Regions from separate parts of the Labrenzia sp. THAF35 genome, predicted to be linked through region 1. Evidence: riboswitches for the same ligand, from Rfam matches in the RefSeq annotation. Region 1 holds a riboswitch; the other holds the start of a gene.
The links. A riboswitch is a leader RNA that binds a small molecule or an ion and turns the genes downstream of it on or off. The one in region 1 is predicted to bind thiamine pyrophosphate.
Positions count from the first base shown of each region.

Region 2: it holds a riboswitch for thiamine pyrophosphate, as region 1 does, so the genes downstream of both, thiC (phosphomethylpyrimidine synthase ThiC) here and FIU93_RS15425 (hydroxyethylthiazole kinase) in region 1, are expected to answer to the same signal.

Region 1 is NZ_CP045380.1:3,372,837-3,377,818, reverse strand. Features, by position in the region: gene FIU93_RS15435 (TRAP transporter substrate-binding protein) at 1-674, opposite strand, end outside; gene thiD (bifunctional hydroxymethylpyrimidine kinase/phosphomethylpyrimidine kinase) at 676-1,482, opposite strand; gene FIU93_RS15425 (hydroxyethylthiazole kinase) at 1,519-2,292, opposite strand; TPP riboswitch at 2,361-2,471, opposite strand; gene FIU93_RS15420 (Lrp/AsnC ligand binding domain-containing protein) at 2,679-2,915, shown strand; gene FIU93_RS15415 (hypothetical protein) at 2,937-3,344, shown strand; gene FIU93_RS15410 (DMT family transporter) at 3,576-4,577, opposite strand; gene sbmA (peptide antibiotic transporter SbmA) at 4,683-4,982, opposite strand, start outside.
Region 2 is NZ_CP045383.1:150-5,131, reverse strand. Features, by position in the region: gene repC (plasmid replication protein RepC) at 1-338, opposite strand, end outside; gene repB (plasmid partitioning protein RepB) at 562-1,563, opposite strand; gene repA (plasmid partitioning protein RepA) at 1,567-2,760, opposite strand; TPP riboswitch at 3,030-3,155, shown strand; gene thiC (phosphomethylpyrimidine synthase ThiC) at 3,247-4,982, shown strand, end outside.

The DNA of each region.
Region 1 (4,982 bases):
AGGAATTCGGTGGCGTCCAGCACGCCGCTGTCCAACGCCTGGAACAACTCTGCAGGCGGCAGGCTGACAGGCGTCGCCCCAAGCCGGTGCATCACTTCGCCGCCAAGGCCCGGCATGCGGATCTTCAGCCCCTTGAGATCGTCAAGAGTGTTGATTTCGCGCTTGAACCAGCCCCCCATCTGAACGCCGGTGTTGCCGGCCATAACGGGCCTTAGTCCGAACGGGGCATAAAGCTCGTCCCAGAGCGACTGGCCGCCCCCCTGCTCAATCCAGGTGATATGCTCATGCGGCAGCAAACCAAAAGGGATCGCCGTGAAATAGACAGAAGCAGGGATCTTGCCCTGCCAGAAAAACGAGGCCGTGTGCGCCATCTGCGCCGTCCCCGCCGAGACCGCCTCGAACACGCCCAGAGCCGGCACCAGTTCCCCTGCAGCATAAAGCCGAACGCGCAGGCGACCACCGGACATCAGCTCGATCCTGTCGGCAATGCGCTGCGCCGTGACCCCGGGCCCCGGCAGGTTCTTTGGCCAGGATGTGACCATCTTCCATTCCAGCGTCGCCTGCTCCTGCGCCACCGCCGGGGCGGCCAATGCGCTTGCACCGGCGGCGGCGGAAGCCCCCAGAAGTCCGCGACGGCTGATCCGTCCGGTTTCGGTTTTTGGCTGATCGGTCATCTCACTTGCTCCAGAACGCGTGGAAATGATGGACTGGCCCGTGACCACTGCCAATGTGAAGCGTGTCGGCAGCGGCGATGGCAGCCTGAATATAGGACTTGGCGGACCTGACGGCCGCTTCCATGTCCTGCCCCTTGGCGAGACCTGAGGCAATCGCGGATGACAGGGTGCAACCGGTGCCATGCGTGTTGTCGGTCTTGATCCGCTCTGACCTGAGCCAGACCGCATTGCCGTTGCGATCCAGAAGCAGATCGGCGCTATTCGCGCCAGACCCGTGCCCGCCCTTGAGCAGAACCGCGTTGGCTCCAAGACCGAGCAGACGTTCTGCCTGCGCCTGCATTTGCGTTTCGTCAGCGGCAACATCGCCCTGCAACATGCGGGCAGCTTCATGCAGGTTCGGGGTAACAATATCGGCCAGCGGCAGCAGCAAGGCAATCAGCGTGTCGACCGCACTGTCGGCAAGCAACGGGTCACCGGAGGCAGCCACCATCACCGGGTCGAGCACAACCGGGCCTGTCTCATGTGCCCGAAGCCCCTCAGCTACCACCTCGATCGTATCGACACGCGACAGCATGCCGATCTTTGTCGCCTTGACGGCAAGGTCCGAGAAGACGGCTGTCATCTGGGCCCGCACGAACTCCGGCGGCACATCATGGATGGCGCTGACGCCGAGCGTGTTCTGCGCCGTCAGGGCTGCAATAACACTGGCACCAAAGACGCCGTTTGCGGAAAAGGTCTTGAGATCAGCCTGAATGCCGGCTCCGCCGCCGGAATCCGATCCTGCAATGGTTACCGCAATTGCGGTCATGGGAACCTCCTGGGAGTAGATGCCGAAAAGCCTGCGTCAGCCGGTCTTGAGACGGGCTTCAATGTCGCGGTCAGTCAGGCAATAGAGTGCGTCGAGCAACTCCGGCACCAGACTGCCTGGCCCGCCTGACCGGCCGGCAGCGATTTCGCCGGCAATGTTGAAGACGGACAGTCCGCAAGCAGCTGCAAGCGCCCTGTCCTTTTCGATACTCAGGAACGCCGCCAGAACCGCACCGCCGGCACAGCCGGTGGCCGTCACGCGTGACATCAGTGGATCGCCGTCGCGCAGCAGGAAATCCTCGCCGCGGCTCTCGACCCTGTCTTCTGGGCCGGTAACCGCAAAAACCGTTCCGGCCTCGATCAATGCATCAGCATCCGCCCGCTCCGGCAAGAGAGCGTTGAGTTCTTCCGGATTGAGCCGCACCAGATCCGGCTTCAGGCCCAGCAATTCGCGTGCATAGGCGCAGCGCACGGGAGACCGGTTGACGAAAACCGGATCGACACAAACCGGACGTCCGGCAGTCCTGGCAGCTTCGATCGCCAGCGGAATGGCCGCACGGCGTTCCTCGTCGAGGGTGCCGAGGTTCACCAGCAGCGCATCAGCCCCGCCGGCAAAGGCGGCAACTTCCTCCCGCGCGATGGTCATGGAAGGAACGGCACCGAGCGCAAGCAGCACATTGGCGGTGAAACTCTGGGCGACCGCGTTTGTGATGGCGTGAACGCGCGGCGTTTTCTGCCGCACCCTTTCCAGAAGGGTGAAGACCTGTTCGGCGCTCAGGGCCTGTGTGGAAGCAGCGACGGAAAGGCTCATGACGGCTCTCCTGCGACAGAAAGCCCGTTGCCGGTATTCCGGAAAAGACGTGTTGAAGGGAGTGGTGTGTGCATCATGATCTCAAATCCCTCCGCCGGTATCAGCCGGATCAGGTTCAAGGAGTTGGCAGGCCGCCTCTCAGCCCGGTCCAGGATGGCCGGGCACCCCCATGAGATGATTGCACTGCTAACAAGCCGGCCGTGCGATTGCAAGACCCGCCTTGTGCAGAGCGGCTACTCGGCAATTGACTGGCGGGAGGAGATAGGCGATGTCCTAGTCTGCTTTCGTGAATCTGTTGCCCGGCATGTTTGGCTGACCGAACAGCCCGGCTGATGGTTCAGGTGACACGTTCACCCCCTTCAAACACCAACTGCCCGGAGCGCCCCATGGTACCGTTTTTCGTGATGATCAAATGCCAGTTGGGCAAGACCTACCAGGTCGCCAATGCGATCGCCGATGCGGAAATTGCGTCCGAAGTCTACTCCACCTCCGGCGACTACGATCTTCTGGTGAAATTCTATGTCGACGACGGCTCGGACATTGGCCACTTCGTGAACGAGAAGGTCCACCCGATCGACGGCATTCAGGACACCAAAACCATCATTACCTTCAAGGCCTTCTGAACTCAGACCCGGAAATTTTCCATGAAACTCATTAAAATCGCCGCCCTTTGCCTGCCCCTCGCTCTTGCTCCGATCGGCTCGACCGCGTCCGCGCAAGGCATGCCGCCGGAGCAGATCAAGCAGATCCTGGACCTTACCAAAGCCAACTGGGTGTCATTCCGCGACTGGCAGGGCCAGGAGCTGATCTATTTCACCCACCTGGAATCCTGGAAGTGCGGCATCGACTATGTCTTCTACGGATTGAACGACGACCCGATTGAGCAGGAATGGCAACTGGAAGCCTGTGACCCGGACAACCAGAATGTCGTTCTGAAGGACAAGCCCTATCTGGAGCTGCCCCTGGGGTCGGCCCAGTCGATCAGCGTGCAGCTGATCTTCAAGGACGGCACCAAGAGCGCTGTTGAGCGGTTCGAATACAAGTCGCAGTAAGGCCGATTTCGGAAACCACCCGCATTCGCCGTCATTCCGGACAAGCGCAGTAAAGCTGCGTGCCGATCCGGGATCCAGCGCATCAGCGTGAGCAAAGCGAACTCTTCTCTCTTTGTTTAATGCCGCGCCTAAGGCGCGAAATAAGTCTGGATTCCGGATCGGTGCACAGCATTGCTGTGCTTGTCCGGAATGACGGGGAAGACAGCGGGACCTGCCCTCTTGTCTCTCCCCCTACGAACGCGAGGGCGATGACGCCCGGCGTGCCTTTGTCCGGTCCAGCCCGAGCTTGTGCTCGCGGTAGATGACGAAAATACCGGCGGCAATCACGATCAGCGCCCCCAGCACCACTGCAGGCAAAGGCGTTTCGCTGAACACTACCCAACCGACAATGATCGCCCACAGCATGTTGACATAGTCGAACGGGGCAATGGTGGAGGCATCCGCGAACCGGTAGCTCTGCGTCAGCAGGATCTGGCCGACACCGCCTGCAAGGCCGATCAGCAGAAGCAGACCTGCCGTGGGCAGGTCCGGAATGATCCAGGCCTGACCCGGCAGCAAAAAGCCCAACGGCAGCGTGAGCAGCGACAATACGGACGACATGCCCGCAAACCAGGTAACGATCGTGGACGTGCGCTCCGTCTCGCACAACTTGCGCACGGTGATCATGGCGAGCGCGGCAAAGCCGGCTCCTGTCAGGCCGATCAAGGCCCCGATCATCGAGTTGCTGTCCAACTCCGCGTCACCCAGATGCGGTGACAGCACAACCAGAATGCCGACAAAGCCGACACCTACTGCGCTCCAGCGATAGACCCGCACCTTTTCGCCAAGGAGCAGAAACGCCAGCACCACCACGAAGAGCGGCGATGCAAAGCCGATCGCCGTCGCATCCGGCAAGGGCAGCAGAGACAACGCGGTGAAGCCGCAAACCATCGCCGTCAGGCCGACGGACGCCCGGGTAAGATGTCCCAGCGGGTTGGCCGTTCGAAAGGCGAGCCCCAACTCCCGGCGCATCGCCACCATGATCAGCACCGGAAACAGCCCGAAGAAATTCCGTGCGAACACAAGCTCACCGATCGGCACCGTCTCGGCGGCGATCTTGAGGGCCGTTGCCATGACGAAGAACACCATGGTGGAGGCTACTTTCAGCGATATTCCGATAAGAGGTGCCTGCCGGGTCATCCCGGTGGGCGCCGGAGGTCCGGAGAAACGGGACTTCTGGCTCAAGAACGCCATGACAACTTCCAGGCCCGGCGCTCTTCATGAAGCCACGGGCGGTGCGTCGGACCGCGGAACCGCCGGGACAGAAAACTGGCTTGAACGTCTTGCGCAGACCTGACCTTAAGCTTGCGCCCCCGGTTCAGGAGTGGTGCCGCCGGCAACCGCGAGCTCCCGCTCGGCAATGGAGACCTCAAAGCCTTTCAGACGTTTGTAGATGGACAGGAGCTCGATGATCGTCGTCCAGGAATTCACCAGGAACTGGAAGGACGAGGACACCTGGCTGAAGGCCGTCAGGATTTGCTGCACGATACCAAAGGTGATCTTGCCCACCACAATCGTCGGAATGAGGATGAAATAGGAGAAGATGTTGTCCGACTGAAGGTAAATGCCGCGGGCCAGGTTAAAATAGAGATAGTGGAA
Region 2 (4,982 bases), on a different replicon from region 1:
TCCCGATAGGCAAGCACTCCGGCTTCGACGAGCTTCTTCAGGCAGCGGGTGACGGTGCGTGTGGTGCGCCGTGTGTATTCGGCGAGCCGTTGATTTGAGATCGCCACCACCGGCCGTTTCCCTGTCTGGAAGTCGTCCGCCTGGACGAGGCCCAGGAGAATATCCAGGACATGGTAGGCCGTGCCATCAATACCAAGCGCCGGCGCGACGCGTTTCAGAACCAGGGAGATTTCCTTTTTGGTGACCTTCGGCCGATCCTCCTGGGACGCCAGATGCGCGCTCGCAAGGATCCCGGCAGACACCTTGCGAAAACTCGCAATCTGCTGAGACGAAGACATAAGTCCTCCTTTGCCGGAAGCGCATAAACGCGACCGGACACTGAGTGTTCAGATGCGAGACAAGCAAAAAGACGCAAGAAATCGTGCTCTGCTCAAAGACAGAACTTGCGTTGCGCTACAAGTGATTCTATGATTTTAGCTGCTACACATAGAGCATAGGCACTCGTGCTTATCTCAAGTTTGGACCCGCCCTTGTGGCGGGTTCTTTCGTTTAGAGCCTCATTTACTCCCCCCTCTCTTTCATGTAATCCGCATAGAGACTGTTCAGTTGAGCCTTCAAAAACTCATCGAATCCTGGAGCTTTAGCTCCATTTACGGTGAACGTAGTGCCGCTTTTGGTCGATCTGATCGTCACCGGTACGTGCTCAACATGTTGGACCACCATCTTTGGTTTTTTCGGCTTTATTGCTTTCTTCGCGCTGCGAAGCACGAATTCGAAACGCTCGTCCGAAGTCAGCTCTGCGATGTTGTCCGCGGACAACATTTCTCGAAGTGGCTTCCAATCAACCAATTTTGCTAACTCAGCAAGTTCCATCCATTTTCGTCGCCCTGTACCAGGAGCGGCGCCAATCGCAACAATCAATTCGACGGGCAATTCTCTGATCAGCTTGATCATTTTTGATACAGCCGCTCTGTCCACTTTGAGCGCAGATATAATGACATTCCGCTTGAACTTTTGGTCTTCCAATCGCGCTGCAAACAACGCACGTTCTATATAGGAAAGATTGGTTCTGGCACTGTTTTCCTGCCCTTGAAGAACGACCAGTTGCTCATCGTTCAACTCCCGAACGACAGCCTTGACCTTTCGATTGAGGCTTCTGGCCGCCCGAAGTCTACGATGGCCGAATGCCACCTGCATGCGACCCTTTTGAGCCGGGTTTGGACGAACAAGGATTGGTACTAATTGCCCGTGCTCATCGATTTGTTGAACAAAGTCCCTCTCGACTTCCGGGTCCGCTTCCAAACGGTCGCGAACAAATGAATCGTCTATTTGAGAGGGATCCAGTTCAACGACCTTTTGTCCTTCCAACAGTTGCCGTTCTAATTCACTAGCACGGTCCATCTGACTTGAGAGTGAGCCAAGAGTTTTTGCGATGCCTCCAACCGGTGAACTTGACCGTCTATTTGGCGTGATGCCCGCCAGTGGGCGATCCGATTTATTTGGATCCCCTTGGATTTCACCATCCTCGTCCGACGAAAAACTGATCAGGTCTTTGCGTGCCATCCCTTACCTCCGTCCCCAAGTCACGTTTAAGAGGTCTTCGATTTCCTGGTTCACGAGAGACATAGATTCCATTGCGCGATCATAAGTACCGCGCACAAATTGGCTTCTTTCGACTTCATACAAAGTTTGCTTGGTAACACCGGCATCAGAAATAGCAGTAGATTTAAGCATCGCATGTTGAAGCATGCGATTTCCAAATATTGAACGCATAAACCCGGTCATCTGGCTTTGTGGTCCATCGTTTGGTTCGAAGCGAGTAACCAAGTAACGCATCCAATCATAGCTGGTACGCCCTCCGGCCTTTTCGACAACACTCATCAATTCAGCTGTCATAGAAAGAAATTGGGACATAGACATAACGTCCAACATCTGTGGATGTACGGTGATCAATACTCCTGTGGCCGCACTTAAGGCCGACATCGTTAGAAAGCCAAGCTGAGGTGGGCAATCAATGACTACAACGTCGTAATAGCTTTCAACGCTTGTCAGCACCTCCCCTATTCGGGCGAAAAACATGGACGCTGAACGTCCTTCAGACATTGCTTTGGGCGTTTCATGCTCGAATTCCATCAATTCAAGATTGCCTGGAACAATATGGAGGTTTGGCGTATATGTGGATCGAATGATTTCGCTTAAGGCTCGAGGGTCTTCATAACGGATAGCACCGTAAAGCGTTTCTCCCTCGTCGACATCTAGTTCGGGTTGATGTCCGAACATCGCTGACAATGATGCTTGTGGATCAAGGTCAATTGTTAAAACGCGGTATCCACGCAACGCCAAGAACTGAGCCAAATGAGCAGATGTGGTGGTTTTTCCGGAACCACCTTTGAAGTTCATTACAGTGATAACCTGAAGCTTTTCATCTCCCCGACGGATCGGCACATATTTTGGCGTGCCATTTTTCTCGTCCAAGACCTGACGTATATGATCCATGTCCTCGACAGAATATGTGCGCCTACCGTTCTCGTTTGGTTCGGGGCCATGCCCATCAGCGGCGACCTGACGTAAATAGCCTTCCTTAATGCCAATCAATTTAGCTGCTTCTGCAGGCGAAAATCTTCGGATAGTCTTTTGAGAAGCAGGTGGAAAGATTTTTCGTTGATGTATCTGCAATTGATGAGCGAGCTCATTCGCGTCCGCCGAAAGTGTCGTTGGCAGGTGTTCAGCAGCACCTTCAACCAGAAGATTGGTGTCCATCTCGAAAAATCCTCGAACTGCGCATTTTTGAAAACTACGCCTCAAACTGCGCTGTTACAATATGCTCCGATTCGTTACCAATTTACAAACGCTTAACCAAGTGCATTTTTCAGCCTAGTTTCGACAAGAACTTCGCATTGTTGTCCGCGGACAACTTTTTGGAGTCACCCGGCACATTTCCTTCAACCTTTTGCCGCCAAAGTGACAGCACTTCCTCGTCGAGCCAAGCATCTCTGTATTGACAAACGCACGTGGATGATGGCCGATGGCAACGTTACCAGGGGTGCCCCGGCAAGGGGCTGAGATACTGCTGGGCCGTTGATTGATGGCAGCGCAGTGACCCGTTGAACCTGATCCAGTTCATACTGGCGTAGGGACGGTGCAAGCGCTGCAGTACGACGTTGCCCAGAATCCGGAGCGTCATGGCGTCTTTCCATCATTCCGGCTTCGAACTGGGTCTCCAACTTGAAAGATTGGAGCCTCAGAATGAACATTGCCACCAAGACTATTACGCCCGAAATCACCAAGGGGCCGCTGCCTGCCTCTACAAAGGTTTACAAGCCGGGCGAAATTCATCCCGATATCCGCGTACCAGTGCGCGAGATCGCAGTCCATCCGGCCGCCGGCGAACCGCCCGTCACGGTCTATGATGCCTCCGGTCCCTATACCGACCCGACCCAGGCGATCGATATTGAAATGGGACTGCCGCGCCTTCGCGCCGAGTGGATCGCCGCCCGCGGTGACACGGAGGAATATGAGGGCCGCATGGTCAAGCCGGAAGACAACGGCTTTGCCACCGGCGAGCGCCTGACACTGCAATTCCCTAACCTGCAGAAACCGCGCCGCGCCAAAGACGGCAAGACCGTCACCCAGATCGCCTATGCCCGCGCCGGCATCATCACGCCAGAGATGGAATTCATCGCCATCCGGGAAAACCTTGGTCGCAAGGCTGCAAACGAAAAGCTTCCCCGTGATGGAGAGAGCTTCGGCGCGGCGATCCCGGATTTTGTTACACCGGACTTCGTCCGCGAGGAAGTCGCCCGCGGGCGCGCGATCATCCCAGCCAATATCAACCATCCGGAAGCGGAGCCGATGATCATTGGCCGGAACTTCCTGGTGAAGATCAACGCCAATATCGGCAACTCTGCCGTCACCTCGTCGATGGCGGAGGAAGTCGAGAAAATGGTCTGGGCGACTCGCTGGGGCGCCGACACCGTCATGGACCTATCGACCGGGCGCAACATCCACAACATTCGTGAATGGATCATCCGGAATTCGCCGGTTCCGATCGGCTCGGTGCCGCTCTACCAGGCGCTGGAAAAGGTTGGCGGCATTGCCGAGGACCTTACCTGGGAAGTCTTCCGCGACACGCTGATCGAGCAGGCCGAACAGGGCGTCGACTATTTCACCATCCATGCCGGTGTCCGGCTCTCCTACATTCCGCTCACCGTCAACCGCGTTACCGGCATCGTATCGCGCGGCGGTTCGATTATGGCCAAGTGGTGCCTGCATCATCACAAGGAGAGCTTCCTTTACGAGCATTTCGAGGAGATCTGCGACATTTGCCGTGCCTACGACGTTTCCTTTTCACTTGGTGACGGCTTGCGTCCGGGCTCGATTGCCGACGCCAACGACGCAGCGCAGTTCGCCGAACTGGAAACGCTCGGAGAGCTGACGAAGATCGCCTGGGCGAAAGACTGCCAGGTCATGATCGAAGGCCCTGGTCATGTGCCGATGCACAAGATCAAGGAGAACATGGACAAGCAGCTTGCGGTCTGCGGCGAGGCGCCGTTCTACACGCTCGGACCGCTGACGACCGACATCGCGCCGGGTTACGACCATATCACCTCGGGCATCGGTGCCGCGATGATTGGCTGGTTCGGCACGGCGATGCTCTGCTACGTCACGCCGAAGGAACACCTCGGCCTTCCCGACCGCAATGATGTGAAGACCGGTGTCATAACCTACAAGATCGCCGCCCATGCCGCCGACCTCGCCAAGGGTCATCCGGCAGCGAAGGTCCGCGACGACGCCCTGTCGCGCGCCCGTTTCGAGTTCCGCTGGGAGGACCAGTTCAACCTCGCGCTCGATCCGGAAACGGCCCGTTCGATGCATGACGAGACCTTGCCGAAGGAAGCCCACAAGGTCGCGCACTTCTGCTCCATGTGCGGTCCGAAATTCTGCTCCATGCGGATTTCCCACGATATCCGCGACGCTGCTCG